DNA from 3 places in the Streptomyces sp. NPDC093111 genome. Region 2 is predicted to be linked to each of the others. Evidence: riboswitches for the same ligand, from Rfam matches in the RefSeq annotation. Region 2 holds a riboswitch; each other region holds the start of a gene.
What was found. A riboswitch is a leader RNA that binds a small molecule or an ion and turns the genes downstream of it on or off. The one in region 2 is predicted to bind thiamine pyrophosphate.
Positions count from the first base shown of each region.

Region 1: linked by a shared signal. The riboswitch ahead of thiO (glycine oxidase ThiO) and the one ahead of AB0Q96_RS34115 (thiamine ABC transporter substrate-binding protein) in region 2 are both predicted to bind thiamine pyrophosphate.
Region 3: linked by a shared signal. The riboswitch ahead of thiC (phosphomethylpyrimidine synthase ThiC) and the one ahead of AB0Q96_RS34115 (thiamine ABC transporter substrate-binding protein) in region 2 are both predicted to bind thiamine pyrophosphate.

Region 1 covers NZ_JBFBNW010000003.1:338,609-348,071, reverse strand. Annotated here, with positions in the region: gene AB0Q96_RS06390 (thiazole synthase) at 1-622, opposite strand, end outside; gene thiS (sulfur carrier protein ThiS) at 626-826, opposite strand; gene thiO (glycine oxidase ThiO) at 823-1,986, opposite strand; TPP riboswitch at 1,984-2,096, opposite strand; gene AB0Q96_RS06375 (FAD-dependent oxidoreductase) at 2,179-3,435, shown strand; gene AB0Q96_RS06370 (Rv2175c family DNA-binding protein) at 3,478-3,843, shown strand; gene thiE (thiamine phosphate synthase) at 3,942-4,592, shown strand; gene metF (methylenetetrahydrofolate reductase [NAD(P)H]) at 4,727-5,644, shown strand; gene AB0Q96_RS06355 (hypothetical protein) at 5,696-6,505, shown strand; gene AB0Q96_RS06350 (NAD(P)/FAD-dependent oxidoreductase) at 6,549-7,976, opposite strand; gene AB0Q96_RS06345 (DUF4126 domain-containing protein) at 8,007-8,645, opposite strand; gene AB0Q96_RS06340 (TetR/AcrR family transcriptional regulator) at 9,014-9,463, opposite strand, start outside.
Region 2 covers NZ_JBFBNW010000026.1:56,632-66,094, reverse strand. Annotated here, with positions in the region: gene frr (ribosome recycling factor) at 1-290, shown strand, start outside; gene AB0Q96_RS34130 (phosphatidate cytidylyltransferase) at 290-1,402, shown strand; gene AB0Q96_RS34125 (MFS transporter) at 1,536-3,152, shown strand; gene rlmN (23S rRNA (adenine(2503)-C(2))-methyltransferase RlmN) at 3,252-4,358, shown strand; TPP riboswitch at 4,388-4,498, shown strand; gene AB0Q96_RS34115 (thiamine ABC transporter substrate-binding protein) at 4,582-5,673, shown strand; gene AB0Q96_RS34110 (iron ABC transporter permease) at 5,715-7,364, shown strand; gene AB0Q96_RS34105 (ABC transporter ATP-binding protein) at 7,364-8,383, shown strand; gene AB0Q96_RS34100 (hypothetical protein) at 8,400-9,368, opposite strand; gene AB0Q96_RS34095 (LOG family protein) at 9,454-9,463, opposite strand, start outside.
Region 3 covers NZ_JBFBNW010000025.1:25,646-35,108, forward strand. Annotated here, with positions in the region: gene AB0Q96_RS33445 (helix-turn-helix domain-containing protein) at 1-55, shown strand, start outside; gene AB0Q96_RS33450 (SsgA family sporulation/cell division regulator) at 193-627, shown strand; gene AB0Q96_RS33455 (YibE/F family protein) at 704-2,110, opposite strand; TPP riboswitch at 2,182-2,329, shown strand; gene thiC (phosphomethylpyrimidine synthase ThiC) at 2,324-4,108, shown strand; gene AB0Q96_RS33465 (hypothetical protein) at 4,229-5,182, shown strand; gene AB0Q96_RS33470 (hypothetical protein) at 5,287-6,099, opposite strand; gene AB0Q96_RS33475 (metallophosphoesterase) at 6,260-7,660, opposite strand; gene AB0Q96_RS33480 (LacI family DNA-binding transcriptional regulator) at 7,925-9,031, opposite strand; gene hisC (histidinol-phosphate transaminase) at 9,390-9,463, shown strand, end outside.

The DNA.
Region 1 (9,463 bases), on a different contig from region 2:
AGGCCAGCATCACCGCCGAGCAGCCCAGCTCCATCGCCAGGGCCGCGTCGGAGGCCGTCCCGGCGCCCGCGTCCAGGATCACCGGCACCCCGGCCCGCTCCACGATCAGCTCGAAGTTGTGCGGGTTGCGGATGCCGAGCCCGGAGCCGATCGGCGAGCCCAGCGGCATGATCGCCGCGCAGCCCACGTCCTCCAGCTTCTGGGCGAGGACCGGGTCGTCGTTGGTGTACGGCAGCACGACGAAGCCGTCGTCGACCAGGGTCTCGGCGGCGTCGAGCAGCTCGATCGGGTCGGGCAGCAGGGTCCGCTCGTCGGCGATGACCTCCACCTTGATCCAGTTCGTGCCGAGCGCCTCCCGGGCCAGCCGGGCGGTGAGCACGGCCTCGCCCGCGGTGTAGCAGCCCGCGGTGTTCGGCAGCACCCGGATGCCGAGCCGGTCCAGGACGGACAGCACCGAGCCGCGCACCGTCGGGTCCAGGCGCCGCATGGCGACCGTGGTCAGCTCCGTGCCGCTGGTGACCAGGGAGCGTTCGAGCACGTCGAGGCTGGGCGCCCCGCCGGTGCCCATGATCAGGCGGGAGGAGAACTCGGTGTCGCCGAGCGCGAAGACGTCGTCGGACACGGCTCAGCCCCCCTGGACGGCGGTGAGGACCTCGACCCGGTCGCCGTCGCCGAGCAGGGTCGCGGCCCACTGGCTGCGCGGCACGACCGCCTCGTTGACGGCGGCGGCCACCCCGGCGGGGGCGACGGTGAGGGTCGCGACGAGGGCGTCGAGGGAGAGGGGATCCGCGAGCTCGCGGGGCTCTCCGTTCACGGACACGTTCACGCGTGCTCCAGGTGTGCGGGGGAGAAGCGGCGGGCGGTGAAGGGGCGGGCCTCGTCGGGCAGCGCCCCGGTGGTCAGGGCCTCGGCCATGACGTCGCCGGTGACGGGGGTCAGCAGCACCCCGTTGCGGTAGTGGCCGGTGGCCAGGTGCAGGCCGGGCAGCGCGCTCGGGCCGAGCAGCGGCGCGTTGTCGGGGGAGGCGGGCCGCAGTCCGGCGCGGGTCTCGGTGAGCGGCAGCTCGGTGATGCCGGGCACCAGCTCGTGCGCGTCGCGCAGCAGCTCGTACACGCCGCCCGCGGTGACGGTGGTGTCCCAGCCGAGTTCCTCGCTGGTCGCGCCGACCACCAGCTCGCCGTTCTCGCGCGGCACCAGGTAGACGTGGCTGCCGCGGACGACCGCGCGGACGGTGCGGGACAGGAACGGCGCGTACGCGGGCGGCACCCGCAGCCGCAGCACCTGCCCCTTCACCGGCCGGACCGGCGGCAGCACCCGCTCCGGCACGCCGGCCAGCCGGCCGCTCAGGCTGCCGGCCGCCAGCACCACCTGGTCCGCCGCCAGCTCCTCGCCGCCGGCGAGGACGGCGCCGCGGGCCCGGTCCCCGACGACCGTGAGCCGCTCGACGAGCGTCCGGTGGAACACCACCCCGGCCCGCTCGCAGGCCACGAGCAGCGCGTCGGCGAGCCGCCGCGGATCGACCTGGTGGTCGCCGTCCACCCGCAGCCCGCCCCGGACGCCCGGGGCCAGCATCGGCTCCAGGCGGCGGCACTCGCGCCCGTTCAGCCACTCCGAGGCGAGCCCGCAGCGGGTCTGCAGGGCGTGCAGCTCGCGCAGATGGGCCCGGTCGTCGGCGTCGAGGGCGACGGCGAGGGTGCCGCAGGCGCGGTAGCCGACGTCGTGGCCGGTGGCCTCGGCGAGTTCGGCGACGAACGCGGGGTAGCGGCGGGCGGAGTCGAGGTTGAGCCCGAGCAGGGTCTCCTCGCCGAAGTGCAGTTCGGTGACGGCGGCCAGCATGCCCGCCGCCACCCGGGCGGCGCCGCCGCCCGGTTCGGGGTCGGCCACGGCGGTGCGCAGGCCGCACTGGGCGGCCCGCCAGGCCGTGACCAGGCCGATGATGCCGCCCCCGATGACGAGGACGTCGGAGGTACCGCGTGTACGCGACATGGGCGTCCAGCCCCTCCCTTCGCCGGCATGACCCGGATCAGGTTCGTACGGTCGGAGGCCGGACAGCCTCCCTCTCAGCCCGGTGCGTCCGGGCTCCCGCGAGTGCTTTACGGCCGCCACACTAGCCGCAGGGCGCGGCCCGCCGCAGGCCCCTCCCTTCCTGACGGTCCGTCAGATGCGTAAGGTGGGCGGGTGAGCGAGCAGAAGCAGACCCAGCGGCCCACCGAACGGAACGTCGTGATCGTCGGCGCCGGAATGGCGGGCGTCCAGACCGCCGTCGCCCTGCGCGAACAGGGCTTCACCGGACCCGTGACCCTCATCGGCGCCGAACCCCACCAGCCCTACGACCGGCCCCCGCTCTCCAAGGCGGTCCTCCTCGGCACGGCCGAGGGCTCCGCCTTCGACATCGACTTCGAGTCCCTCGGCATCACCCTGCGCCTCGGCGTCGACGTCACCCGGCTGCGCCCCGCCGACCACGAGATCGACACCGAGGCCGGCCCCGTCGCGTACGACACGCTGGTCCTCGCGACCGGCGCCCACCCGCTCACCCTGCCCGGCACCGAGGGGGTGCCCGGCGTCCACCTGCTGCGCACCCTCGACGACGCCATCCGGCTGGGCGGCGTCCTGGAGGGCCGCCACGACGTCGTGGTCGTCGGCGCCGGCTGGATCGGCGCCGAGTTCGCCACCGCCGCCCGCGCGGCCGGCTGCGCCGTCACCGTCGTCGAGGCCGCCGACCGCCCCCTCGCCGGCGCCCTGCCCGCCGAGGTCACCGCCCCCATGACCGCCTGGTACGCCGAGAACGGCGCCGAACTGCGGCTCAACGCGCGCGTGGCGGGCGTCGAGAAGGGGCGGGTGGTCCTCGCCGAGGGCGCCGACCGCTCCGGCGAACGGGCCGAGCTGCCCGCCGACGCCGTCGTCGTCGGCATCGGCGCCCGCCCCGCCACCGGCTGGCTCGAAGGCTCCGGCATCGCCCTCGACCCGAGCGGCGCCGTCACCGCCGACGACCGGCTGCGCAGCTCCCTGCCCGACGTGTACGCGGTCGGCGACTGCGCCTCCTTCCCCTCCGCCCGCTACGGCGAGCGGCTCCTCGTCCACCACTGGGACAACGCCCTCCAGGGGCCGCGCACGGTCGCCGCCGACATCCTGGGCCGGGTCGCCGGGGAGCCCGCGCCGTACGACCCGGTGCCCTACTTCTGGTCCGAGCAGTTCGGCCGCTTCGTCCAGTACGCCGGCCACCACGCCGCCGCCGACACCCTCCTGTGGCGCGGCGACCCGGCCGACGGGTCCTGGACCGTGCTCTGGCTCCAGGACGAGGTGCCCGTCGCCCTGCTGACCGTCAGCCGCCCCCGCGACCTCGCCCAGGGGCGCCGGCTGATCGAACGCCGCACCCCCCTCGACCCGGCCAAGGCGGCCGACCCCTCCGTCCCCCTGAAGGCGGCAGTCAGGTAGGCCCGACTACCGGCTGTCAGTCCGGGATGGCACGCTTGTCCCGTGACCGAGATCGACGCAAAGACCGATGCACTCGTCCCCGCCTGGCTCTTCCTCCCCGACATCGCGGAAATGCTCGATGTCGAGGTGACGCGTGTGCGCCAGCTGGTCAACGAGGGCCAGCTGATCGCCGTCCGCCGCGGCGAGCGCAACGTGCTCCAGGTGCCCGCCGCCTTCATCGACGGCGACAAGGTCGTCAAGGGCCTCGTCGGCACCCTGACGCTCCTGCGGGACGACGGCTTCAGCGACCGAGAGATGCTGGAGTGGCTCTTCACCCCGGACCCGAGCCTGCCCGGCACCCCCGCGCAGGCCCTGAGTGAGAATCGCGGCACGGAGGTGAAGCGCCGCGCCCAGGCGCTCGCCGTCTGACCCAGTACCACCGCGCACCACCGAACACACCACCGCGGCTGCCGGACCGGCCCCACCGGGCCGGTCCGGCACCCGCGCCACCCGACGGGGGAACCACCATGTCCACGCCTCGCGCACAGCTCGCCGACGCCCGGCTCTACCTGTGCACCGACGCCCGGAAGCGCCAGGGCGACCTGCCCGACTTCCTCGACGCCGTGCTCTCCTCCGGCGTGGACATCGTGCAGCTGCGCGACAAGGGCATGGAGGCCGGTGAGGAGCTGGAGCACCTGGCCGTCCTCGCCGACGCCTGCCGCCGCCACGGCACGCTGCTCGCGGTCAACGACCGGGCCGACGTCGCCCACGCCATCGGCTCCGACGTGCTCCACCTCGGCCAGGGCGACCTCCCCGTGCCCGCCGCCCGCGCGATCCTCGGCGACGAGGTGCTGATCGGGCGCTCCTGCCACGCCGAGTCCGAGGCGGCCGCCGCCGCCGTCGAGCCGGGCGTGGACTACTTCTGCACCGGCCCCTGCTGGCCCACCCCCACCAAGCCGGGCCGGTACGCGCCCGGGCTCGACCTGGTGCGCCACACGGCGGCCCTGGCGCAGGACCGCCCCTGGTTCGCCATCGGCGGCATCGACGAGGGCAACCTCGACGAGGTCCTGGACGCGGGCGCCCGCCGGATCGTCGTGGTCCGCGCCATCACCGAGGCCGACGACCCGGCCGCCGCCACCGCCTCGCTCGCCAAGCGGGTCCGCGACCGCCTCGCGTGACCGACCCGCCCGGCCCGCCCGGCCGCGGCTCCGGCCTCGCCGGACACGCCGGGCTGGCCGGAAACCTGTCCAGAAGCTGTCCATAACGCGGACGCGCCTTCTGTCTCCCCCTGGACCCCGTCTAACCTGCCCGTATGGCCCTTGGTACCGCTTCCACCCGCACGGACCGCGCCCGCACGGTGCGGGACATCCTCGCCGACGGTGGCCCCTCGTACTCGTTCGAGTTCTTCGCGCCCCGGACCGAGAAGAGCGAGCAGAGCCTCTGGAACGCCATGCGGCGGATCGAGGCGGTCGCGCCCAGCTTCGTCTCGGTGACCTACGGGGCCGGCGGCTCCACGCGCGGCGGCACCGTCAAGGCCACGCAGAAGATCGCCTCCGACACCACCCTCACCCCGGTCGCCCACCTCACGGCCGTCGACCACTCCATCGCCGAGCTCCGCAACGTCCTCGGCCAGTACGCCGACGCCGGCATCCGGAACATGCTCGCCGTCCGCGGCGACCCGCCGGGCGACCCGCTGGGGGAGTGGATCGCCCACCCCGAGGGCGTCCACTACGCCGCCGACCTGGTGCGGCTGATCAAGGAGTCCGGCGACTTCTGCGTCGGCGTCGCGGCCTTCCCCGAGATGCACCCGCGCTCCACCGACTGGGACACGGACATCCGGCACTTCGTGGACAAGTGCCGTGCCGGGGCGGACTACGCCATCACCCAGATGTTCTTCGACCCGGAGAACTACCTGCGGCTGCGCGACAGCGCCGAGAAGGCGGGCTGCGAGACCCCGATCATCCCCGAGGTCATGCCCGTGGTGAGCGTCCGGAGCCTGGAGCGACTGCCCCAGCTGAGCAACGCGGCCTTCCCCGAGGACGTGAAAGACCGCATCCTCGCGGTCAAGGACGATCCGGCCGCTGTACGCTCCATTGGCATCGAGTTCGCGACGGAGTTCTGCGCGCGGCTGCTCTCCGAGGGTGTCCCCGGACTGCACTTCATCACGCTGAACAACTCCAAGGCGACGCTCGAGATCTACGAGAATCTCGGACTGCACCAGCAGTCGTGACCGGCCGTACTCGCCCCTTCCCGCGGCGGTGGCCGTAGGAGAGGGGCGGGCATGGGGTGGACGGTCCTCTACATCGCGTTCGGTGTCGTGGCGTTGTGGCTGCTGGGTGAGGTGCTCCTCCAGTACAAGGCCCGGCTGCGCTGGCGGCTGCTCGCCTTCGGCGGCTTCCTCGGCGTCGTCGTCGGCGTGCTGCTGCCCTCCGTGCTGGTCATCGTCGTGGGCGCCGTCGCCTTCGCCGTCGGCCAGACCTATGTGACCCTCTCCTTCCGGCGCGGCTTCTCCACCGGCTGGGCGATCGGCGGCAGCCCCGGCGCGAGCCGTCGCCGCAGGTCCGGCGGGCGGGCCGCGAAGGAGGGCCCGACGCTGGAGGTCAGCGACCTCTCCTACGAGCCGGCCCAGGCCCCCGCGGAGCACACCTCCGCCGAGGACGCCTTCCCGGAGCCGCACGAGGTCCGGGCCGCCGCCTCCGACGTGTACGAGCCCGAGCCGATGCCCGAGGACACCGGCCAGTACGCCGTCTACGGCACCGCCTACGACCAGCAGCAGCCGTACGCCGACGCCTACGCGGGCGGCTACGAGCAGCAGCCCGGCTACGACTACGGCACCGAGGGCCAGCAGCAGTACGCGGCCTACTCCGACCCGTACATCGGCCAGCAGGCGTACACCGACGCCGGCCAGCAGTACGGCACCTACCAGCAGCCGTACACCGACCCGTACGCGCCCTCGTACACGTACGACACCCCGCCCGGCGGCGTCTGGGTGCCCCAGCAGCAGGGCCGCCCCGGCCAGGACGGCGCGGCGCAGCACCCGCCGGAGCAGCAGCCGTACGGCCACGGCGAGGACCAGCAGTACCGCTACTAGGGCCTGTCTGGCGGATCATGGTCGGCGCCGCGCGCCGGACCGGTCACCGGGAGCCGCGGAAGTCCGCGCCCTCCACGATCAGTCCGGCGACCAGCGCCCCGGACATGCCGGCGTGCGCGAGCCCGCCGCCCGGGTGCGACCAGCCCCCGACGAAGTGGAGGCCGGGCAGCGGCGACCGGTTGGCCGCGGGCAGCCACCGCCCGCCCGCCCCGGCCAGCGCCGGCCCCGGGACCTCGGCGGCGCCCGTCTCCAGGAGGGTGTCGTCCGGGGTGCGGACCTCCTGCCAGAGCAGCCGCCCGCGCAGGTCCGGCACGGCCGTCGCGGCCTGGACCAGCATCCGCTCGGCGAACTCCGCCCAGGACGCCGAGATCCCCACCGTCGCCGTGACCGTCACCGACTCGTGCGCCGCGTCCGGCCGCAGCGCCGGGTCGTCGGGCCGCAGCACCGTCACCGTCGGCAGCTCCCCGGAGGCGTGCACGACCGTCCGGTGCGCGGCGCCGGACTCCCGGGCCCCGCGCAGGGCCAGACAGAGCGTCACCCGGCCCGTGGGCATCGGCTGGTAGCGCGGCCACTCGTCGCCCGACTCCCAGCCGACGATCTGCTCGGTGTAGAGCGCGGGCACCGGCGCGCCCGCGACCACGTGGTCGGCGGCCACCGTCACCCCGCCCGCCAGCGCGAGGCCGGTGGCCCGGCCCCGCTCCTGGAGGACGTCGGTCACCTCGGTGTCGAAGACGAACTCCACCCGCCGCTGACGGCACCGCTCGTACACCGCGTCGGCGAGCGCCCGGATGCCGCCGGCCACGTACCAGCTGCCGAAGGTCTGCTCCATGTACGGCAGCACGGACGCCGCCGCGGGCGCGGTGACCGGGTCGAAGCCGTAGCTCCAGGCGTACGAGCCGAGGAGCGCGGCCAGCCGGGGGTCGCGCAGCTCGCGCTCGCCGATCCGGCCGAGCGTGGTCGTCGGACGGCGCAACAGGCCCGCCTTGGGCGCCGGATAGGGCTCCCGGCCCAGCGCGGAGACGTCCTCGGGCTGCGGCTCCTCCAGGAGGGGGCGCCGGGTGCGGTCCCAGGCCTCGCGGGCCCGCCCCATGAACGCGCCCCAGCGCTCGCCCGCGCCCCCGCCGAGCGCCGCGTCCAGGGCGGCGATCGTGCCCGCCCGGGAAGCGTTCGGCAGGTCGACGCGGGTGCCGTCGGCGAAGACGTGACGGCTCGCCGGGTCGACCTGCGTCAGCGTGACGCACTCCTCCAGCGGCTGCTTGCCGGTCTTGACGAAGAGGTCGCGGTAGACCGCCGGGAGGTGCAGGAGCCCGGGGCCCGTGTCGAAGCCGAAGCCGTCCCGCTCGAAACGGCGGACCCCGCCCCCGTACGTCGCGCCGCTCTCGTAGACCGTCACCCGGTGGCCCGCCACCGCCAGTCGGGCGGCCGCCGCCATCGAGCCGAGTCCCGCCCCGATCACCACAATCCGTGCCATGACGCCGACCCTATCCGGCGGGTCCGGCGCTCAGAAATGCTCCGAACCGTCCGTCGGCGCGGGTGGCCGCTCCCGGACGGCCGCCAGCCTCCGCTCCTCGCGGCGTTGCGCCCGGCGCCGCCAGAAGCGCCGGATGGCGTGCGCCAGGAAGGCCACTATGACCAGGCCGAGGACGAGCAGCACGGCCGCGATCACCGCCGCGGCGACCGGATGGAATATGGCGAACGTGATCACCCCGGCGACCCCGAGGTCCTCCGCCGTGGACACCGCGATGTTGGAGAAGGGCTCCGGCGAGGTGTTCACCGCCATCCGGGTGCCGGCCTTCACGAAGTGGCTCAGCAGGGCCGTCGTCCCGCCCACCGCGCCCGCCGCCAGCTCCGGCAGCGAACCGGACTGCCCGGCGAGGAGGGCGGCGACCACGGCGCCGGCGAGCGGCCGGATCACCGTGTGGGCCGCGTCCCAGACGTTGTCCACGTACGGGATCTTGTCCGCGACGGCCTCGCACAGGAACAGCACGCCGGCCACGATCAGGACGTCGGGACGCTGGAGCGCCTCGGGCACCTCGTCGGAGAGCCCGGTCGCGCCGAACAGGCCGAGCAGCAGGACCACGGCGTAGGCGTTGATCCCGCTCGCCCAGCCGCTCGTGAACACCAGGGGGAGTACGGACACGTCCGCGATCGTAGCCAGGTCTGAGTATCCGTACCTAGGGCGTGAGATGAGTAGGTGCGCGGATGGGCCGTGACCTGCGGGGAAGGGAGAGTGGACCGCACGGAAGGGGCGCGGCTCCGGCACCGCCGGCACGGGGCTGCGGAACGGGGTCGCGCACCTGCCGCCACGAGGTCCACGGGGGATACGGGGACCACGGGGGAACGGGTCCACGGGGGACACGGGGACCCACGGGGGAGTACGGAGGAAGCGCCGGTCCGGCGTGGCTCGGGGGGATCGAGCCTCGCGGGACCGGCGCTTCTTTCGTGTCCTCGGTGTCCTCGGCGTCCGGCGGGGGTCTCCCTCGTGCCCCGGCCGTCCGGCGACCGCCGTCAGCGGCCGCCCACGCGCCCGTGCAGGAGGCGCGAGAGCGCCGCGTGCACGTCGTCCAGGGAGCGCTCGCTCTGGAACGCCTGCCAGTCGAGCGCGGCCACCAGGACCATGCCGACCAGCGCCGCCGCCGTCAGCTTCACGTCGATCTCCTCGTTCAGCTCACCGGCCTCGACGCCCTCGCGCAGCACGCCCTCGACCACCGCGACGGCCTCCTGGCGGACCACCAGGAGCGTCGAGTTCCAGGCCCGGTTGGTGCGCCAGAGCTCGGCCACGTACAGCTGGGTGAAGGCCGGGTAGCGGTCGATGAAGACCAGGCCGGCCCGGATCATCGCGTCCAGCGCGTCGACCCGGCTGCCGCCCCGCTCGGCGGTCTCCTCGGCCGCCGAGCGCAGGGAGGTGGTGAGGAGGGAGACGCCGTGCCGCAGCAGCTCCTCGAAGAGCTCGGTCTT
Region 2 (9,463 bases):
ACCCCAGCAACGACGGCAACATCATCCGTGTGACGTTCCCCGAGCTGACGGAGGAGCGCCGCCGCGAGTACGTCAAGGTCGCGAAGACCAAGGCCGAGGACTCGAAGGTCTCCATCCGCTCCGTGCGCCGCAAGGCCAAGGACGCCCTCGACAAGCTGGTCAAGGACAAGGAGGCCGGCGAGGACGAGGTGCGCCGCGCCGAGAAGGAGCTCGACGACACCACCGCGAAGTACGTCGCGCAGGTGGACGAGCTGCTGAAGCACAAGGAAGCCGAGCTCCTCGAGGTCTGATGAACGACTCTTCCTGGGGGGCCCCGGCCGGAACCGGCTTCGGGGGACCCGACCAGGGGCCTGCCCCGGCGGGTCCCGCCTACGAAGGGCGGCGGGCGGCGCAGACTCGGCCCATGCCCATCGTGTCCGACGACGTTCCCGCCGGCGACAACCAGGACGATCACGACCGGGGGGCCGCCCAGCAGGGCGGTCCCCTGTTCCATGACGAGACGCCGCACGAGCACCCGCAGGAGCCCATGTCCAGCCCGTCCCAGCCCACCCCCGCGCCTTCGCCCCGGCAGCAGCCGCGGCAGAAGAAGAGCGCGGGCCGTGACCTGGGCGCGGCCATAGGGGTCGGCCTCGGCCTCGGCGCCGTCATCGTCGCGTCGCTGTTCATCTGGAAGCCGGCCTTCGTCGGCGTGATAACGGTCGCCGTGGTGGTCGGACTGTGGGAGCTCACCTCCCGCCTTCAGGAGCGCAAGGGCATCAAGGCCCCGCTGGTCCCGCTCGCGATCGGCGGCGCCGCCATGGTCGTCGCCGGGTACGTGCGGGGTGCGGAGGGCGCCTGGGTCGCCATGGCCCTGACCGCGCTCGCCGTCCTGGTGTGGCGCATGACGGAACCGCCCGAGGGCTATCTGAAGGACGTAACGGCGGGCGTCTTCGCCGCGTTCTACGTGCCGTTCCTCGCCACCTTCGTGGCGATGCTGCTGACCGCCGACGACGGCCCGCAGCGGGTGCTGACCTTCCTGATCCTCACGGTGGTCAGCGACACCGGCGCGTACGCGGTCGGCTGGCGCTTCGGCAAGCACAAGCTGGCCCCGCGCATCAGCCCCGGCAAGACCCGCGAGGGCCTGCTCGGCGCGGTGGCCTTCGCGATGGCGGCCGGCGCGCTGTGCATGCAGTTCATGATCGACGACGGCACCTGGTGGCAGGGCCTGCTCCTCGGCCTCGCGGTCGCGGCCAGCGCGACCCTGGGCGACCTGGGCGAGTCGATGATCAAGCGCGACCTCGGCATCAAGGACATGGGCACCTTGCTGCCCGGCCACGGCGGCATCATGGACCGGCTGGACTCCCTGCTGCCGACGGCGCCGGTGGTCTGGCTGCTGCTGGTGCTGTTCGTCGGCAGCGGCTGACGGCCGCAGCCCCCGCGCTCCTCGTACGAAGGGCCCGCCGCCTCCTGGGCAGCGGGCCCTTCGGCGTCCGCCGTCCGGGTGAGCTCGGCGCGGCTCGCCGGTCCGGCGCGGGCCCTGCGGGGAGGATCCCGCCATGACACCGAAGGCTCGCTCGGCCGGGAAGCCCCCGGGGTCCCTGACCGTCCTCCTGACCCTCGCGTCCGGACAGTTCCTGATGGCGCTCGACAGCTCCGTCATGAACGTGTCCATCGCGACCGTGGCCGCCGACGTCGACACCACGGTGACCGGCATCCAGGGCGCCATCACCGCGTACACGCTGGTCATGGCGATGTTCATGATCCCCGGCGGCAAGGTGGGGGCGCTGATCGGCCGCAAGAGGGCCTTCATGATCGGCTGCTGCATCTACGGCGTCGGCTCGCTCACCACCGCCCTCGCGCCGAACCTGACGGTGCTGCTGATCGGCTGGTCCTTCCTCGAAGGCATCGGAGCGGCGCTCATCATGCCCGCGATCGTGGCCCTGGTGGCCGGGAACTTCCCCACCGAACGGCGCCCCTTCGCGTACGGCATCGTGGCGGCGGCCGGTGCCGTCGCCATCGCCCTCGGCCCGCTCATCGGCGGCGTCGCCACGACCTACTTCTCCTGGCGCTGGGTCTTCGCCGGCGAGGTGCTCCTGGTCCTCGTCATCCTCGTGTTCGCCCGCTCCATCGCCGACGCCGTGTCCGAGGAGCGCCCGCGCATCGACCTCGTCGGCGCCCTGCTGTCCGCCGCCGGGCTCGGGATCTTCGTGTACGGCGTGCTGCGCTCCGACGAATGGGGCTGGGTCCGCCCCAAGACCGGCGCACCCGCCTGGCTCGGCGTGTCCATGGTCGTGTGGACGGGACTGGCGGGACTGCTCCTGATCTGGCTCTTCCTGCGCTGGGAGGCCCGGCTGGTCAAGCGGGGCAGGGAACCCCTCATCGACCCGCACATGCTGCACAACCGGCAGCTCACCGGCGGCCTGACCATGTTCTTCTTCCAGTACCTCGTACAGATGGGCGTCTTCTTCGTCGTCCCGCTCTACCTGTCCGTCGCCCTCGGCCTGTCCGCGCTGGCCACCGGCGCGCGCATCCTGCCGCTGTCGCTGACCCTGCTGGCCGCCGCCCTCCTGATCCCGCGCTTCCTCCCGGACGTCTCGCCCCGCCGGGTGGTGCGCCTCGGGGTGCTCGCGCTGCTCGCCGGGGCGGTCGTCCTGATGGCGGCCCTCGACGCCGACGCGGGCGCGGAGATCGTCACCCTTCCGCTGCTGCTGATCGGCCTCGGCATGGGCGCGCTCGCCTCCCAGCTCGGCTCGGTCACCGTCTCCGCCGTCCCCGACCGGCAGAGCGCGGAGGTCGGCGGCATCCAGAACGCCGTCACCAACCTCGGCGCCTCCATCGGCACCGCCCTGGCCGGCTCCCTCATGATCGCGGCGCTCACCTCCTCCTTCCTGGCCAGCGTCGAGCAGAACCCGGCCATCCCCAGCGACGTCAAGAGCACCGCCTCCGTCCAACTGGAGAGCGGCGTCCCGTTCCTCTCCGACGCCCAGCTCACCACTGCCCTCGACGACGCCGGCGTCAGCCCCGAGGTCACCGACGCCGCCCTGGAGCTCAACGCCGCCGCCCGCCTCGACGGCCTCCGCGCCGCCCTCGCGATCCTCGCCGCGGCCTCCGCCGTCGCCCTCTTCTTCACCTCGGGCATCCCCCGGACCCAGCCGGGCGCACCCGCGCCGTGAGGGAGGGGTGACGCCCGGGACGCCCGGGGTCCGGCGGGCAACGGCCCGGAACGGCCGGGAACGGGCGCACCGGTCCGCGTCTGCGACACTGGTAGGACCATGCCCAAGCCCGGAGAACTCACTTTCGTCGCCCCGCGCGGAGCCAAGCAGCCCCCGCGGCACCTCGCCGACCTCACGCCCGCCGAGCGCAAGGAGGCGGTCGCCGCGATCGGCGAGAAGCCGTTTCGCGCCAAGCAGCTGTCCACGCACTACTTCGCGCGCTACGCGCACGACCCGGCGGAGTGGACCGACATCCCCGCCGCGTCGCGCGAGAAGCTGGCGGGGGAGCTGCTGCCCGATCTGATGTCGGTGGTGCGGCACATCTCGTGCGACGACGACACCACCCGTAAGACGCTGTGGCGGCTGCACGACGGCACGCTCGTCGAGTCGGTGCTCATGCGCTACCCGGACCGGGTGACCATGTGCATCTCCTCGCAGGCCGGCTGCGGGATGAACTGCCCGTTCTGCGCCACCGGCCAGGCGGGGCTCGACCGCAACCTGTCCACGGCCGAGATCGTGCACCAGATCGTCGACGGCATGCGCGCCCTGCGCGACGGCGAGGTCCCAGGCGGGCCGGCCCGGCTGTCCAACATCGTCTTCATGGGCATGGGCGAGCCGCTCGCCAACTACAAGCGGGTCGTCGGTGCCGTCCGCCGGCTCACCGACCCCGAGCCGGACGGCCTCGGCCTGTCCCAGCGCGGCATCACCGTCTCCACCGTCGGGCTCGTCCCGGCGATGCTGCGGTTCGCCGACGAGGGCTTCAAGTGCCGCCTCGCGGTCTCGCTGCACGCCCCCGACGACGAGCTGCGCGACACCCTGGTGCCCGTGAACACCCGGTGGAAGGTCCGCGAGGTCCTCGACGCCGCCTGGGAGTACGCGGAGAAGTCCGGGCGCCGCGTCTCCATCGAGTACGCCCTGATCCGGGACATCAACGACCAGGCCTGGCGCGGCGACCTCCTCGGCAAGCTGCTCAAGGGCAAGCGGGTGCACGTCAACCTGATCCCGCTGAACCCGACGCCCGGCTCGAAGTGGACCGCCTCCCGTCCCGAGGACGAGAAGGCGTTCGTCGAGGCCATCGCCCGCCACGGCGTGCCCGTCACCGTCCGCGACACCCGCGGTCAGGAGATCGACGGTGCCTGTGGACAGCTGGCCGCCGCCGAACGCTGACCTTGTACTCTGAGCTCGAACACATCTTCATATTCCGACAGGGGAGCGCCACAGCGCTGAGAGTGCGGTGACCGTCAGACCGCAGACCCTCTGAACCTCGCCCAGGTCATTCTGGGTAGGAAGTTCGGTCGTAACTCGAGCTGTTGCGCCCTGCCCGCGTCCGGTTTCCCCGGGCGCGGGCGGGGCCGCGTCTCTTCCTGGACACCCCCAGGAGGACCACCACGTGAACACCACGAAGGCCGCCGCCGTCGCGCTCGCCGCGGCGCTCGGCGTCACCACCCTCGCCGCCTGCGGCGGCGGGGACGGCGGCAAGGACAAGGCCACCGGCACGCCCGCGCCGAAGACCGTCACCCTCGTCAGCCACGACTCCTTCAACGCCTCCAAGGAGGTGCTGGCGGAGTTCACCCGGCAGACCGGTTTCACGGTCAAGGTCCTCAAGAGCGGCGACGCCGGCGAGGCCGTCAACAAGGAGATCCTGACCAAGGGCTCCCCCCAGGGCGACGTCTTCTTCGGCGTCGACAACACCCTGCTCTCCCGCGCCCTCGACAACGGCATCTTCACGTCGTACGAGGCGAAGGGCCTGAACCGGATCCCCGCCGCGCTCCAGCTCGACAAGGAGCACCGGGTCACCCCGATCGACTCCGGCGACATCTGCGTCAACTACGACAAGCAGTACTTCGCCGACAAGAAGCTGGCGCCGCCGCAGTCCTTCGACGACCTGGCCAAGCCTGCGTACAAGGACCTCCTCGTCGTCGAGAACCCCGAGCGCTCCTCCCCGGGCCTCGGCTTCCTCCTCGGCACCGCCGCGAAGTACGGCGACGGCGGCTGGCAGGACTACTGGAAGAAGCTCAAGGCCAACGGCGTGAAGACCGTCGACAGCTGGGAGCTCGCCTACAACCAGGAGTTCTCCGGCTCCGCCGGCGGCAAGAAGGCCAAGGGCGACCGTCCGCTCGTCGTCTCCTACGCCTCCAGCCCGCCGGTCGAGGTGCTCTACTCCGAGCCCCAGCCGAAGGTGGCGCCCACCGGTGTCTCCACCGGCACCTGCTTCCGGCAGACCGAGTTCGCGGGCCTGCTGAACGGGGCGAAGAACCCCGAGGGCGGCAAGGCGCTGATCGACTTCCTGATCTCCAAGAAGTTCCAGGACGACATGCCGCTCCAGATGTTCGTCAACCCCGTCACCGACGACGCAACCCTCCCCGAGCTGTTCACCAAGCACGGCGTGGTCGTCGACAAGCCGGAGACCATGGCGCCCGACAAGATCGCCGCCAACCGTGACCAGTGGATCCAGCAGTGGACCTCGCTCGTCGTGAAGTAGCCCGCCCGGGCCGTACGGGGAACGCGGCGCGGCTGGCCCTCATGGTGCTGCCCGTCGCGTTCTTCGCGGTCTTCTTCGCCTGGCCCGTCGTCTCGATCGTCGAGCGCGGGCTCAGGCCGGACGGGCACTGGGAGCTCGGCCGCTTCGCCCAGACGCTGAGCAGCCCGGAGATCCTCGACGTCCTGTGGTTCACGCTGTGGCAGGCGCTCGCCTCCACCGCGCTCACCCTGCTCGTCGCCCTGCCCGGCGCGTACGTCTTCGCCCGTTTCGACTTCCCCGGCAAGGGGCTGCTGCGGGCCGTCGTCACCGTGCCCTTCGTGCTGCCCACCGTCATGGTCGGCACCGCGTTCCTCGCCCTGCTGGGCCGCCGCGGACTGCTCGACGAGCTGTGGGGCGTCCGCCTCGACACCACCGTCTGGGCCATCCTCATCGCCCACGTCTTCTTCAACTACGCCGTCGTCGTCCGTACCGTCGGCGGTCTCTGGTCCCAGCTCGACCCCCGCCAGGAAGAGGCCGCCCGGGTGCTCGGCGCCTCCCGCTGGCGGGCCTGGCGCACGGTGACCCTGCCGGCCCTCGGGCCGTCCGTCGCCGCCGCCGCGCTCATGGTGTTCCTGTTCACCGCGAGCTCCTTCGGCATCGTGCAGATCCTCGGCGGCCCCGCGTACTCCACCCTGGAGACCGAGATCTACCGGCAGACCGCCGACCGGCTCCAGCTGTCCACGGCCGCGGTCCTCACCCTGGTGCAGTTCGTCGCCGTCGGCGCGGTCCTCGCCGTGCACGCCCGGATGGTGCGCCGCCGCGAGACCGCGCTGAGGCTGGTCCCGCCGGAACGGACCTCCGCCCGCCCGCGCGGCGCCGGGCAGTGGCTGCTGCTCGGCGCGGTCCTGCTCTCCATCGGCCTGCTGATCCTCGCGCCGCTCGGCGTCCTCGTGGAACGCTCCCTCGCCACCCCCACCGGCTACGGCCTCGACTACTACCGCGCGCTCCAGTCCGTCGACGAGAACGGCACCTTCCTCGTGCCGATGACCGACACCATCGTCAACTCGCTCCAGTACGCGCTCGCCTCCACCGCCATCGCCGTCGTCATCGGCGGCCTCGCCGCGGCGGCGCTGACCTTCCGCCGCTCCCGGCTCCGCCCGAGCGGGAGGACCCCCGTGGGCGAGCGCCTGGTCCGCGGCTTCGACGCGCTGCTCATGCTGCCGCTCGGGGTGTCCGCCGTCACCGTCGGCTTCGGCTTCCTCATCACCCTCGACGAGCCGCCGCTCGACCTGCGGGCCAGCTGGATCCTGGTGCCGCTCGCCCAGGCCCTGGTCGGCGTCCCCTTCGTCGTACGGACCATGCTGCCGGTGCTGCGCGCGGTCGACGAACGCCTCCGGGAGGCCGCCGCCGTGCTCGGGGCCTCGCCCTGGCGGGCCTGGCGCGAGGTCGACCTGCCCCTCGTACGGCGGGCGCTGCTCATCGCCGCCGGCTTCGCCTTCGCCGTCTCGCTCGGCGAGTTCGGCGCCACGGTCTTCATCGCCCGCCCCGACAACCCGACCCTGCCGGTGGCCGTGGCCCGGCTCCTGGGCCGGCCGGGCGAGCTCAACTACGGCCAGGCCATGGCCCTCTCGACGATCCTCATGGTGGTGTGCGCGGTGTCCCTGCTGCTCCTCGAACGGCTCCGCAACGACCGGACCTCGGGGGAGTTCTGATGCTGACGCTCCACGACGCGACCGTACGGTTCGGGGACCGCGCGGTGCTCGACGCGGTGGACCTGGAGGTCGCCGACCACGAGATCGTGTGCGTGCTCGGCCCCAGCGGCAGCGGCAAGTCCACCCTGCTGCGGGCCGTCGCCGGACTCCAGCCGCTCTCCGCCGGCCGGGTGCTGCTCGGCGGCACGGACCAGACCGGGGTGCCGGTGCACCGGCGCGGGGTCGGCCTCATGTTCCAGGACCACCAGCTGTTCCCGCAGCGGGACGTCGCCGGGAACGTGGCGTTCGGGCTGCGCATGCACGGGGTCGCCAAGGCCGAACAGGGCGCCCGGGTCGAGGAGTTGCTCGACCTCGTCGGCCTTCCCGGGGCCGGCCGCCGGGCCGTCTCCTCGCTCTCCGGCGGCGAACAGCAGCGCGTCGCCCTCGCCCGGGCGCTCGCGCCCCGCCCCCGGCTGCTCATGCTGGACGAACCCCTCGGCCAGCTCGACCGGGGCCTGCGCGAACGGCTCGTCGTCGAACTCCGCGGCCTCTTCGGACGGTTGGGCACCACGGTGCTCGCCGTCACCCACGACCAGGGCGAGGCCTTCGCGCTCGCCGACCGGGTCGTGGTCATGCGGGACGGCGGCATCGCCCAGACCGGCACGCCCCTGGAGGTCTGGGGGCGGCCCGCCTCCGCGTTCGTGGCCCGCTTCCTCGGCTTCGACAACGTGGTCGCGGCGACCGTCACCGGAGCCGCCGCCACCACCGTCTGGGGGAAGATCCCCGTCCCGGACGGCTCCCCCCAGGGCGAACGCCGCCTCCTCGTCCGCCCCGGCGGCGTCCGGCTCGTCGCCCCCGACGAGGGCCTCGCCTGCCGCGTCGCGTCCCGCACCTTCCGCGGCAACCACGTCGCCGTCCGCCTCCACCCCGCCGAAGGCCCGCCCCTGGAGGCGGAGTTCCCGCTGCGCGAGGCGCCGGACGAGGGGGCCGAGGTGGGCGCGGTGTTCCGGGCGGAGGACGTGGTGGTGCTCGACGCCTGACCCGCGCGCCGCCACGTCAGCAGCGCCCGCACGCCCTGCGGGTCGCCCGCTGGAAGACGCGGGTCGCCCGGCCGAGCGCCAGACCGAAGACGCAGAAGCCGCCGTAGGCGACGGCGACGACCCACGGGGCGTGATCGGCCATGCCGACCTCGATCACGCCGGTCCAGGCCAGGACGCCGAGCACCGCGAGGAAGACGCCGAACGGGGCCAGCGCGCCCGCCCCGGCCCACCCCAGGGCGAGCAGCGCCGGGCGGGGCAGCCGCCGCCCCCACGGCCGGGTCAGCGCCAGCGCCAGCAGCATCCCCACCACGGCGAGGACCGCCGTGACGTCGACCCCGTGGTCGTACAGCCACAGCCCCAGATCGCTCGTGTAGCGGGGATCCGCGCCCGGTCGGCCGCTGCCCGTGTACCCGGGCGTGAAGCCCAGCGCCCACGCCGTCTTCAGCGCGGCGTACGGCACGAGCGCGGCGACGGCCACCAGCCCCGCACGGCTCGCGTCGCCCGCCACGGCCGCGGCCCGTCCGCCGCAGTACGCGCAGCTGCCGAGCAGCGCGCGGCGCCGGGCCAGTGCCGCGCACCCCCACAGCACGGCGCCCAGGATCGCGAAGCCCTCGTTGGACCAGGCCGCCCAGTCCATCGGCTCCTGGTTGCGGGACAGGACGTACAGCAGGCGCACCGGGCTCAGCAGGAAGCCGAACCCCCAGGTCACGCACAGCCCGGCGACCGCCCAGGCCGCCAGGGTGAGCCCCCGGGCGCGCGGGGCGCGGAGCAGCGCGTACGCGAGGACGGCGGCCGCCCCGTACAGCCCGGCCGCGGCCGCCTCGAAGCCCGGCCCCGTGCCCTTGCCGAGCAGCGCGTAGCCGAAGGCCGGGCCGGTGGCGGCGGCGAGGGCCGCGCCCGCCGCGTACAGCACGGACCAGACGAGGGCGGCGCGCCCCGCCCAGGACGGCCATGCGGCCAGGAACCGAAGTCTCTTCGTGGTCATGCCACGAGCCTCGCGGCCGGACGCCCGCGGCACGTCCGCCCAGGGTCGCGACCGGGTCCGCCGCGCGGGGGAGCGCGCCCGGGCCCTAACCGACG
Region 3 (9,463 bases), on a different contig from region 2:
ACAGAACGAGATCGGAACGCTCTTCAGCTCGCTCGCCTTCTCTATCAGTATCTGAAAAATCACTCCTTGTGATCTGCTAGCGCTTACAGCACGATTGCGTCAAGAGGGCCATGGGGGATCATTCCTGGCCGTTTCGACCACAGCTTTCAGCAGCGTGTTTACACAACTGCTTCGTCTACTGCGGGGTACATGATGCGAGAGACGGTTCAAGCCGAACTCCTGATGAGCTTCCTCGTCTCCGAGGAGCTCTCCTTCAGGATCCCGGTGGAACTGCGATACGAGACCCGCGACCCGTATGCGGTGCGGATGACCTTCCACCTTCCCGGAGACGCGCCGGTGACCTGGGCGTTCGGCCGGGAACTGCTGCTCGACGGGATCAACCGGCCCAGCGGGGACGGCGATGTGCACATCGCGCCCACCGACCCGGACGGGCTGTCCGACGTGATCATCCGGCTCCAGGTCGGCGGCGACCGCGCCCTGTTCCGGGCGAGCGCGCCACCGCTGGTCGCCTTCCTCGACCGTACGGACAAGCTGGTCCCGCTCGGTCAGGAACGCACCCTCGGCGACTTCGAGGACCACCTGGAGGCGGCGCTCGGCCGGATCCTCGCGGAGGAGAACGCCGGCTGAGAACGCCGGACGAGAAGGGCCGAGGCGTACGGAGCCGATCCGGCTCCCGTACCCCCGTACCCCGCGGTCCCTCGGGTCACTTGGCCCGGCGGCGGCGTCCGCCCCTGCCCGGGCGCTGCGCCGCGGCCCCCGGCCGGTCGGCCGAGACCACCAGCGCCGCGAGGACGGTGGTGACCGGGACCGAGGCGACCAGACCGATCGAGCCGATCAGTGTGCGGACGATCTCCACGGCGACCAGCTCGCTGTTGGCCACCGTTCCCACGCTGCTCTGGGCGATCGAGAAGAGCAGCAGCAGCGGCAGGGCGGCGCCGGCGTACGCGAGGACCAGGGTGTTCACGACCGACGCGATGTGGTCGCGGCCGATCCTGATGCCGGCCCGGTAGAGCGCCCGCGGACCCATTCGGGGGTCGGCGTGGTGCAGCTCCCAGACCGCCGAGGTCTGGGTGACCGTCACGTCGTCGAGCACGCCGAGCGAACCGATGATGACGCTCGCCAGCAGCAGGCCCGACAGGTCGATGTTCGGGTACAGGCCGTGGATGAGGCCGGTGTTGTCGTCGGTGTTGCCGGTCAGCGAGGCCCAGCCGATGAAGAGCGAGCCGAAGAGGCCGATCAGCAGCAGCGAGACCAGCGTGCCGAGCACCGCCACCGAGGTCCGGGCGGACAGGCCGTGGCACATGTAGAGCGCGATGAGCATGATCGCGCTCGCTCCGACGATGGCGACCACCAGGGGATTGGAGCCCTGGAGGATCGCCGGCAGGATGAAGAAGGTCAGCACCAGGAAGCTCACGGCGAGCGCGATCAGCGCCATCACGCCGCGCATCCTGCCGACGGCCACCACCACCACCGCGAAGATGCCGGCGAGCACCGCCAGCGGCAGCTTCCGGTTCACGTCCGTGACGGAGTACTGGAGTTCGCGCGGTGCGTCGGGGGCGTACGCGACGACCACGCCCTGACCCTCGTGCAACTGCCGCGGGGCGTCCGGCTGCACGATCTCGGTGAAGGTCCGGCCCTGGTGCGGGCCCGAGGTGACCTCGATCGTCGCCTTCTCGCACTGCCGGGTGTCACTCCCCTGCTGCGTCGAGGCGTCGCCGGTCGGCGGGGGCTGCGCGACGTTCACGTCCGTGCAGGCGACCTGGTCGACGGCGACGACCCGGCCCTGCTCGGTCTGCCGGTCGAAGCCCACGCCGGTGCGCTCGTGCGCCGGGGCGCCGCCCGGCCACAGCACCGCGAGGCCGATCAGGACCGCGGCGCCGAAGGGGATCAGGACCGCGGCGATGACCTTGCGCAGATGACGCGAGACGGGTTCCGCCGGGCCGTGGCTGTGCGCGTGCGCGTGGCCGTGGCCTCCGCCGCCGTGGCCTCCGCCGTGCCCGCCGCCGTGGCCTCCGCCCCCTCCGTCCCCTCCATCGTCGTGGCCGTGTCCGCCATGGCCGTCGTGGCCACCGGAACCGTGCGGATCGGGGGTCTGCTGCGTGGAAGTCACCGAGCGATCATCGCAAGAACGCGGGGGACCCACTGTTCAGCACGCCAGGGAGGGCGCTAGCGTGGTGGCACCTTTGCACACGCGGGAGCTCGGAGCACCGGGCTGAGAGGGCGCTGATCACCGTACGGGCGTACTGGACGTACGTACGGGAGGAGGCTGCGCCGACCGCCGAACCTGTTACCGGGTAATGCCGGCGTAGGGAGATTCGGTCTCATGACCATTCAGGATGCACGCACGCCTGCCTCCGACCAGAACGGCCCGCAGGAGCGCACGCCGGGCTGGCACAAGGGATACGTCGAGGGCTCCCGCCCCGACCTCCGGGTGCCCGTCCGTCAGGTGCACCTCACCAACGGCAAGGACGTGACGCTGTACGACACGTCCGGCCCGTACACCGACCCCACCGTCGAGACCGACGTCCGGCGCGGCCTGGCGCCGCTGCGCGAGAACTGGATCATCGCGCGCGGGGACACCGAGGAGTACGCGGGCCGCCCGGTCCGCCCCGAGGACGACGGCATCAAGCACACCTCGCCGCGCGGCGGCGGGCTCAAGAACCTCGACGCCGTCTTCCCCGGCCGGCCGCGGCTGCCCCGCCGGGGCCGGGACGGCCAGCCGGTGACGCAGCTCGCGTACGCCCGCCGGGGCGAGATCACCCCGGAGATGGAGTACGTCGCGATCCGCGAGAACGTCTCCCCGGAGGTCGTGCGCGAGGAGATCGCCGCGGGCCGCGCGGTGCTCCCGGCGAACGTCAACCACCCGGAGATCGAGCCGATGATCATCGGCAAGCGGTTCCTGGTGAAGGTCAACGCCAACATCGGCAACTCCGCGGTCACCTCCTCCATCGAGGAGGAGGTGGAGAAGATGACCTGGGCGACGAAGTGGGGCGCCGACACGGTCATGGACCTCTCCACCGGCCGCAACATCCACACCACCCGCGAGTGGGTGCTGCGCAACTCCCCCGTGCCGATCGGCACCGTGCCGCTCTACCAGGCGCTGGAGAAGGTCGACGGCAGGGCCGAGGACCTGACCTGGGAGATCTACAAGGACACGGTCATCGAGCAGGCCGAGCAGGGCGTCGACTACATGACGGTGCACGCCGGCGTGCTGCTGCCGTACGTGCCGCTGACCGCCCGCCGCAAGACGGGCATCGTCTCGCGCGGCGGCTCGATCATGGCCGCCTGGTGCCTCGCGCACCACAAGGAGAACTTCCTCTACACGAACTTCGAGGAGCTCTGCGAGATCCTCGCGGCGTACGACGTCACGTACTCGCTCGGCGACGGCCTGCGGCCCGGCTCGATCGCGGACGCCAACGACGCCGCGCAGTTCGCCGAGCTGAAGACCCTCGGTGAGCTCAACACGATCGCCAAGCGCCACCACGTGCAGACCATGATCGAGGGCCCGGGCCACGTCCCGATGCACAAGATCAAGGAGAACATCGACCTCCAGCAGGAGATCTGCGAGGAGGCGCCGTTCTACACGCTCGGCCCGCTCACCACTGATGTGGCGCCCGCCTACGACCACATCACCTCGGGCATCGGCGCGGCGATGATCGCCTGGTGGGGCACGGCGATGCTCTGCTACGTGACGCCGAAGGAGCACCTGGGCCTGCCCAACAAGGACGACGTGAAGACCGGCGTCATCACCTACAAGATCGCGGCCCACGCGGCGGACCTCGCCAAGGGGCACCCGGGCGCGCAGGAGTGGGACGACGCCCTGTCGGACGCGCGCTTCGAGTTCCGCTGGGAGGACCAGTTCAACCTGGCCCTCGACCCGGACACCGCGCGCGAGTTCCACGACGAGACGCTGCCGGCGGAGCCCGCGAAGACGGCGCACTTCTGCTCCATGTGCGGGCCGAAGTTCTGCTCGATGAAGATCTCCCAGGACATCCGGCGCGAGCACGGCGGCGACCTGAAGGCGGACGAGATCGAGGCGGGCATGGCCGAGAAGTCGGCGGAGTTCGCCGCGGCCGGCAACCGCGTGTACCTGCCGCTGGCGGAGTAACCGCGCCGACGCACGGCAGGGACCGGCCCGCGACCCATGGGGGGAGCCGCGGGCCGGTCCCCATGGCAGAAGCGGCGCCCTTCACCTCATCCTGGGAGAGCGGAGCACTAGTGTTCGCTCGTGACCATGCTCAACGCGCTTTCGTTCGGCTTTTTTCCGTTCGTCTCCTTCGAGCCCGCCTATGGCGATCGCGAGCTCCGTGCCGCCGCCGATGCGTTGGTGAAGCGTGGTGACTGGGGCCCTGCCCGGGACCTCCTGCGTGCCAGTGACGGCGACTGGGCGGCGAAGGATCACCGGGTGCAGTACCTGTCCGACCGCGCCGTCGGCAGAACCGTACTGCGGGAGTGGGCCGAGGCGGAGCCGGAGAGCGGGGATCCTCTCGCCGTCCTCTCCCGGGCAGAGGTCGCGCGTGCCTGGGCCGTCCGCAGTGCCCGACCGGCGAGGTACGTTCGGAAGAGCGCTTGGCCGACGTTCTACGAGATCCTTGGCCGGGCGGACGAACTGGCCGCGCTGGCGGGCGATCTGGCGCCGAACGACCCCACCCCTCGGGCGACCGCCGTGCGCATAGCGCGCGGGCTGCAGGTTTCCCGGCATGAGTTCGACGCGAGATGGGACGCCCTTGTCGCTCGGGACCCACTGCACTGGACCGGGCACCGTCAGGCTCTGCAGTACCTGTGCGCCAAGTGGTCCGGCTCCCACAAGAAGATGTTCGAGTTCGCCAGGAACGCCGCGGAACGGGCACCTGCCGGCCATCCGCTCGTGGTACTCCCGCTGCTCGCCAACCTGGAAATGCGACTGGCCGACGGCAACGTGGGGCTGGGGTCCGCACGCCTCGGCATGGACCTGGCCCAGGTCCAGGAGCGCTGGATCGATGCCGGGCCGGCGCCGCACCCACGCATCGTCGACGACCGATCTCTGGTCGCGTTCTACCTGAGTCGTCTGGAGCGCCGCTCGGAGGCCGGTGCTCAATTCCGAGCGATGGGTCGCTTTGCGTCCACGTCGGGCTGGCAGTACACCCTGTTTCCACGACAGGCATTCCTCCGCGACCGCGCAGTAGCCCTGCGGCTTCGTTGAGTTCGGCAGTGACCGGCCCGCGACCCATGGGGGGAGCCGCGGGCCGGCCTCGTTCACGGGTGCCGGGGTGCCGGGGTGCCGGGGTGCCGGGGTGCCCGGGCCGGCTACTCCTGACCGTGGTCCGGTGAGCCGAAGTCCGGGCCGGTGAAGTCCGGGCTCGTGAAGGTCGGACGGGCGGCCGGGGGGCCCTCGGACGGGCTGCTGAAGTCCGGGCCGCTGTAGCCGACCTTGGGGATCCGGCCGGCCGGCGGTCGCTGCTTCGGCTTCGGCTCCGGCTCCGGGAGGGGCGGGGGAGCGGGGGCGGCGAGGGCGTCGCGGAGGAAGGGCAGGATGCCTCGGTCCACCAGGGCGCGGCCCCAGGCCTGTCTCGCGCGGGTCAGATCGTCGTCCGGAGTCCCGGCCGGCACCTCCGTGGCGCTGTTGCGGAGGGCCGTCACCAGCAGGCCGACGGCCGCGCAGACCAGCCCCGCCGCGGCCACCGCGCCGAACATCAGGCCGGCGGTCAGCAGGGTGTCGGCGAAGGCGGGCGCCGGGTCGAGCAGCTTCAGGACCGCGCCGACCAGGAGCAGGAGCACGGCCGCGGTGCCCGCGAGGATCGGGGCGAGGACGGTGACGATCGCGACGACGCCCGCGCCGGTCGAGCCGTCGAGGGCCTCGGCCGGGCTGCCGGCGCCGGTGGTGCTCGCCGACCGGAGCTGTTCACGGACCTTCACGAAGTGGTCGTACTCGACCGCGGCGGCCGTCGTGATGAGCGCTGTCGCGTTCAGCGCCATCTCGCGCAGCTGTGCGGTCGTGAACCGGTCGCCGATGGCGGCGAAACCCGGCCTGTCGCGCGCGGAGCGCAGTGCCTCGTCGAGAACGCGCTCGAACTCGGCGCGGTCCTCGGTCAGCAGGTGCGGAGCCACGTTCATGTGCATCCCCCGATGCTCCGTAGGGCCGCAACGGCCCTGGTGAAGCGACCGGTTGGGCGGAAACGGAGGAGAGCCTGCTACGGATGAGCCGATGGTATTGCGGTTACGGCACGCGGTGACAGGGTGTTTCGGGAAATCGACTTCCCCGGATGCGTACGGTTATGCGTCAGGCAGGCAGCGGGAGTTGTACGACCAGCAGTTTTCCGGCCATGGTCACTCCGCCGTCCATCGCGATCGCAAGCCCGTCCGCGTAGACGTGCGGACCCTCGACGGGCGGGCGCTCGCCCTCCTCGCCGTCCTCCGTGCCGACCTGGCCGAGGAGGTACGGGATGGGGCTGTGACCGTGCACGATCCGGCGGCCGCCGTAGGTGCCGAGCAGCTCCTGGACGGCCTGCGGGCCCGCGGCCTCGTCGCGGAAGGCGAAGCGCTTGGTGAACTTCCGGAAGACGTCCCAGACCTCGTCCGCGTCGTTCCGGTTGAGGATCTCGTGGACGGTGTCGTTGACGTCCTCGATCGTGGTCCCGTACTCCAGGTACGCGGTGGTGTCCGAGTGGAGCAGCAGGTGTCCGTCCTCCTCCACCACGGCGTCGAGCCGCGACATCCACTGGAGGTGGACGTCCTGGAGGCGGTCCATGTCGTGCTTCTGCCCGCCGTTGAGGAGCCAGGCGGCCTGGAAGGTGGCGGTGCCGGCGCCCGAGCTGACGGGCGTGTCGCCGAAGCGCTTGGCGCCGATGAGCAGCAGCTCGTGGTTGCCCATGAGGGCCTTGCAGTAGCCGCCGGCGGCGGCGGCCTCGGCGGAGAGGCGCATGACGAGGTCGATGACGCCGATCCCGTCGGGCCCGCGGTCGGTGAAGTCGCCGAGGAACCACAGGCGGGCGTTGCCCGCGGCCCAGCCGCCGTTCTCGTCGATGAGGCCCTGGGCGCGCAGGGCCTCGGTCAGCTCGTCCAGATAGCCGTGGACGTCGCCCACGACGAAGAGCGGGCCGGGGCCGTCGCCGGTGGCCGCGAGGGGCTGCGGGGCGGGGGCCACGTGGACCTGGACGGTGTCGCCGCGGTTGATGATCGGGAGGTCGCGCTCGGTGGGGGTGTAGCCCTCGGGCGGCTCGTCCTCGGGGTACGCGTTGCCGGGGTGACCGGTGGCGACGGCGACGATCGAGGAGCTCGGGTCGCGGTACGGCTCGCCCTGGTCGGCGTACGGCTCGCCCTGGGCGGCCGCGGGGGCCGGCGGTGCCGGAGGTGCCATGGGAGCCGGAGGCGCCACGGGGGCTGGGGGTGCTGCGGGAGCCGGGGGTGCCGGAGGTGCCACGGAGACCGGGGCCGGCGCGTGGGCCGGGGGTGCCGGGTGGGCCGCCAGGGGCGGAGGGGTCGCGGCGCCGACCAGCTGGAGGGTGGCGTCGGCGGGTGCCGGGGGTGCCACGGGAGCGTCCGGCGCGTCGGCGGGGAACGGCTCGGGCGCGTGTCCCTGGACGGGCACCCGGGCGTACGGAGGTACACGGAAGTCACGCAACGTCGCCGTGCGCACCACGGGTTCCTGCCCGGCCCCCTGAGTCATCGACCCCTCCACCACCGTCGCGATGCCCTGCACATCGCGGACCTGTCTGGTCGAGGTGGTCCGCGGTGTCGTCCGCCCATCATAGGAATGAGGGTCCTCCTGTGTGACGCACCAGGGGTGGTGAATCCGGGTCCACTCCGGGTTCACCGGTTGTTTCGCCCGAATTGGGAAGGTCTAGGCCAGGGATGAGGCCGGGCCGCCCCGAGGTTTTGCCTCGACGCGGCCCTGAAGTGACGTGCGGTCCGATCCGCGGAGTCGCGGTCGGCGGGCTCTCCCGGATCAGTCCTTCGAGGGAGACCTCGGCGGGCTGACCGTCGTCCGCGGCGACCTTCGCTGCGAGGAGGTGCGGATGATCAGCTCCGTCGGTATCACCTGCTCGACCGGTCCGTCCGTGTCGATCCCCTCGATGGCGTCGATGAGGAGCTGGACGACGGCGGTGCCGATCCGGCGGGGCTTGAGCGAGAGCGTCGTGATGGGCGGTTCGGTGTTGGCGTAGACGGTCGACTCGCTGCAGCAGACCAGCAGCAGGTCGTCCGGCACCCGCAGCCCGTAGCGGCGGGCGGCCGCCAGCAGGTCGGTGCCGTTGGGGTCGAAGAGGCCGTAGACGGCGTCGGGCCGGTCCGGTCGGGCGAGCAGCCGGTCGGCCGCGACGGCGCCCGCGCACGGGTCGTGCGCCGGATAGGCCTCGTAGACGGGGTCCTGGCCGACCCGCTCGCACCAGTTGAGGTACGCGGTGGTGGACAGTCGGGTGTAGGTGTCGGTGGTGGTGCCGGTGAGCAGGCCGATCCTGCGGGCGCCGGCGGCGGCGAGGTGGTCGAGCAGATCGAGGACGGCCGCCTCGTGGTCGTTGTCGACCCAGGCGGTGACCGGCAGGGTGCCGGCCGGGCGCCCGTCGGAGACGACGGGCAGTCCTTGGCGGACGAGTTCGGTGACGACGGGGTCGTGGTCGGAGGGGTCGATGACGACGGTCCCGTCGAGCGCGACGTTCGACCAGACGTCGTGACGGGAGGTGGCGGGCAGGATGACCAGGGCATAGCCGCGAGCGAGCGCGGCCGAGGTGGCGGCTCTGGCCATCTCCGCGAAGTACGCGAATTCGGTGAAGGTGAAAGGTTCATCCCCGTACGTGGTCACGGTCAGGCCGATGAGTCCCGACTTGCCCGTACGGAGCGTGCGGGCCGCTGCGGACGGGCGATAGCCCAGCCGGTCTGCGACCTCGCGGACGTGACGGCGGGTGGCGTCCGGGAGCCGGCCCTTGCCGTTGAGCGCGTCGGAGACAGTCGTGATGGAGACCCCGGCGGCGGCGGCCACGTCCCGGATGCCCGCTCGGCCCTGCCGACTTCCCCGGGTCTGTGCCCGGCTCACCTGGTGCTTCCCTGCTGCTGTCATGGCGAGCCGATAGTAGGGCGAGGGAGGTGGGTTGGGCCGGTCGCATATTCACGCATTGACAGGCACGTTTCTGCATGATCAAAAACAGCTAACACCCTGGGAAACAAAGGGTGTTCGGGCCCGTGGCATGTGACCTGTCGGCCTCGGTACCCGTGAGCCTGGCGAGGGGTCGAGGTCTCGAAGAGGTCTCAACTCACCTCTACGGGGGATGCGCGCCACGGCGCTCGCCACCGGCGCGCGCCACCCCTGGGCGCGCTCCCCCCGTTGTCGCTCCGTTGTCCACAGGCCATTCGCAGCAGGGCCGAATCCTCATAAGGTGAGCAGCATTGGCGGTACGGACGGTCGAGGAGGCCACACTGTGAGCGAGACCAGCGGGACGAGCACCGGCAGCCCGAAGCTGCGCGCCGAGCTGGACGGCATCCCCACCTACAA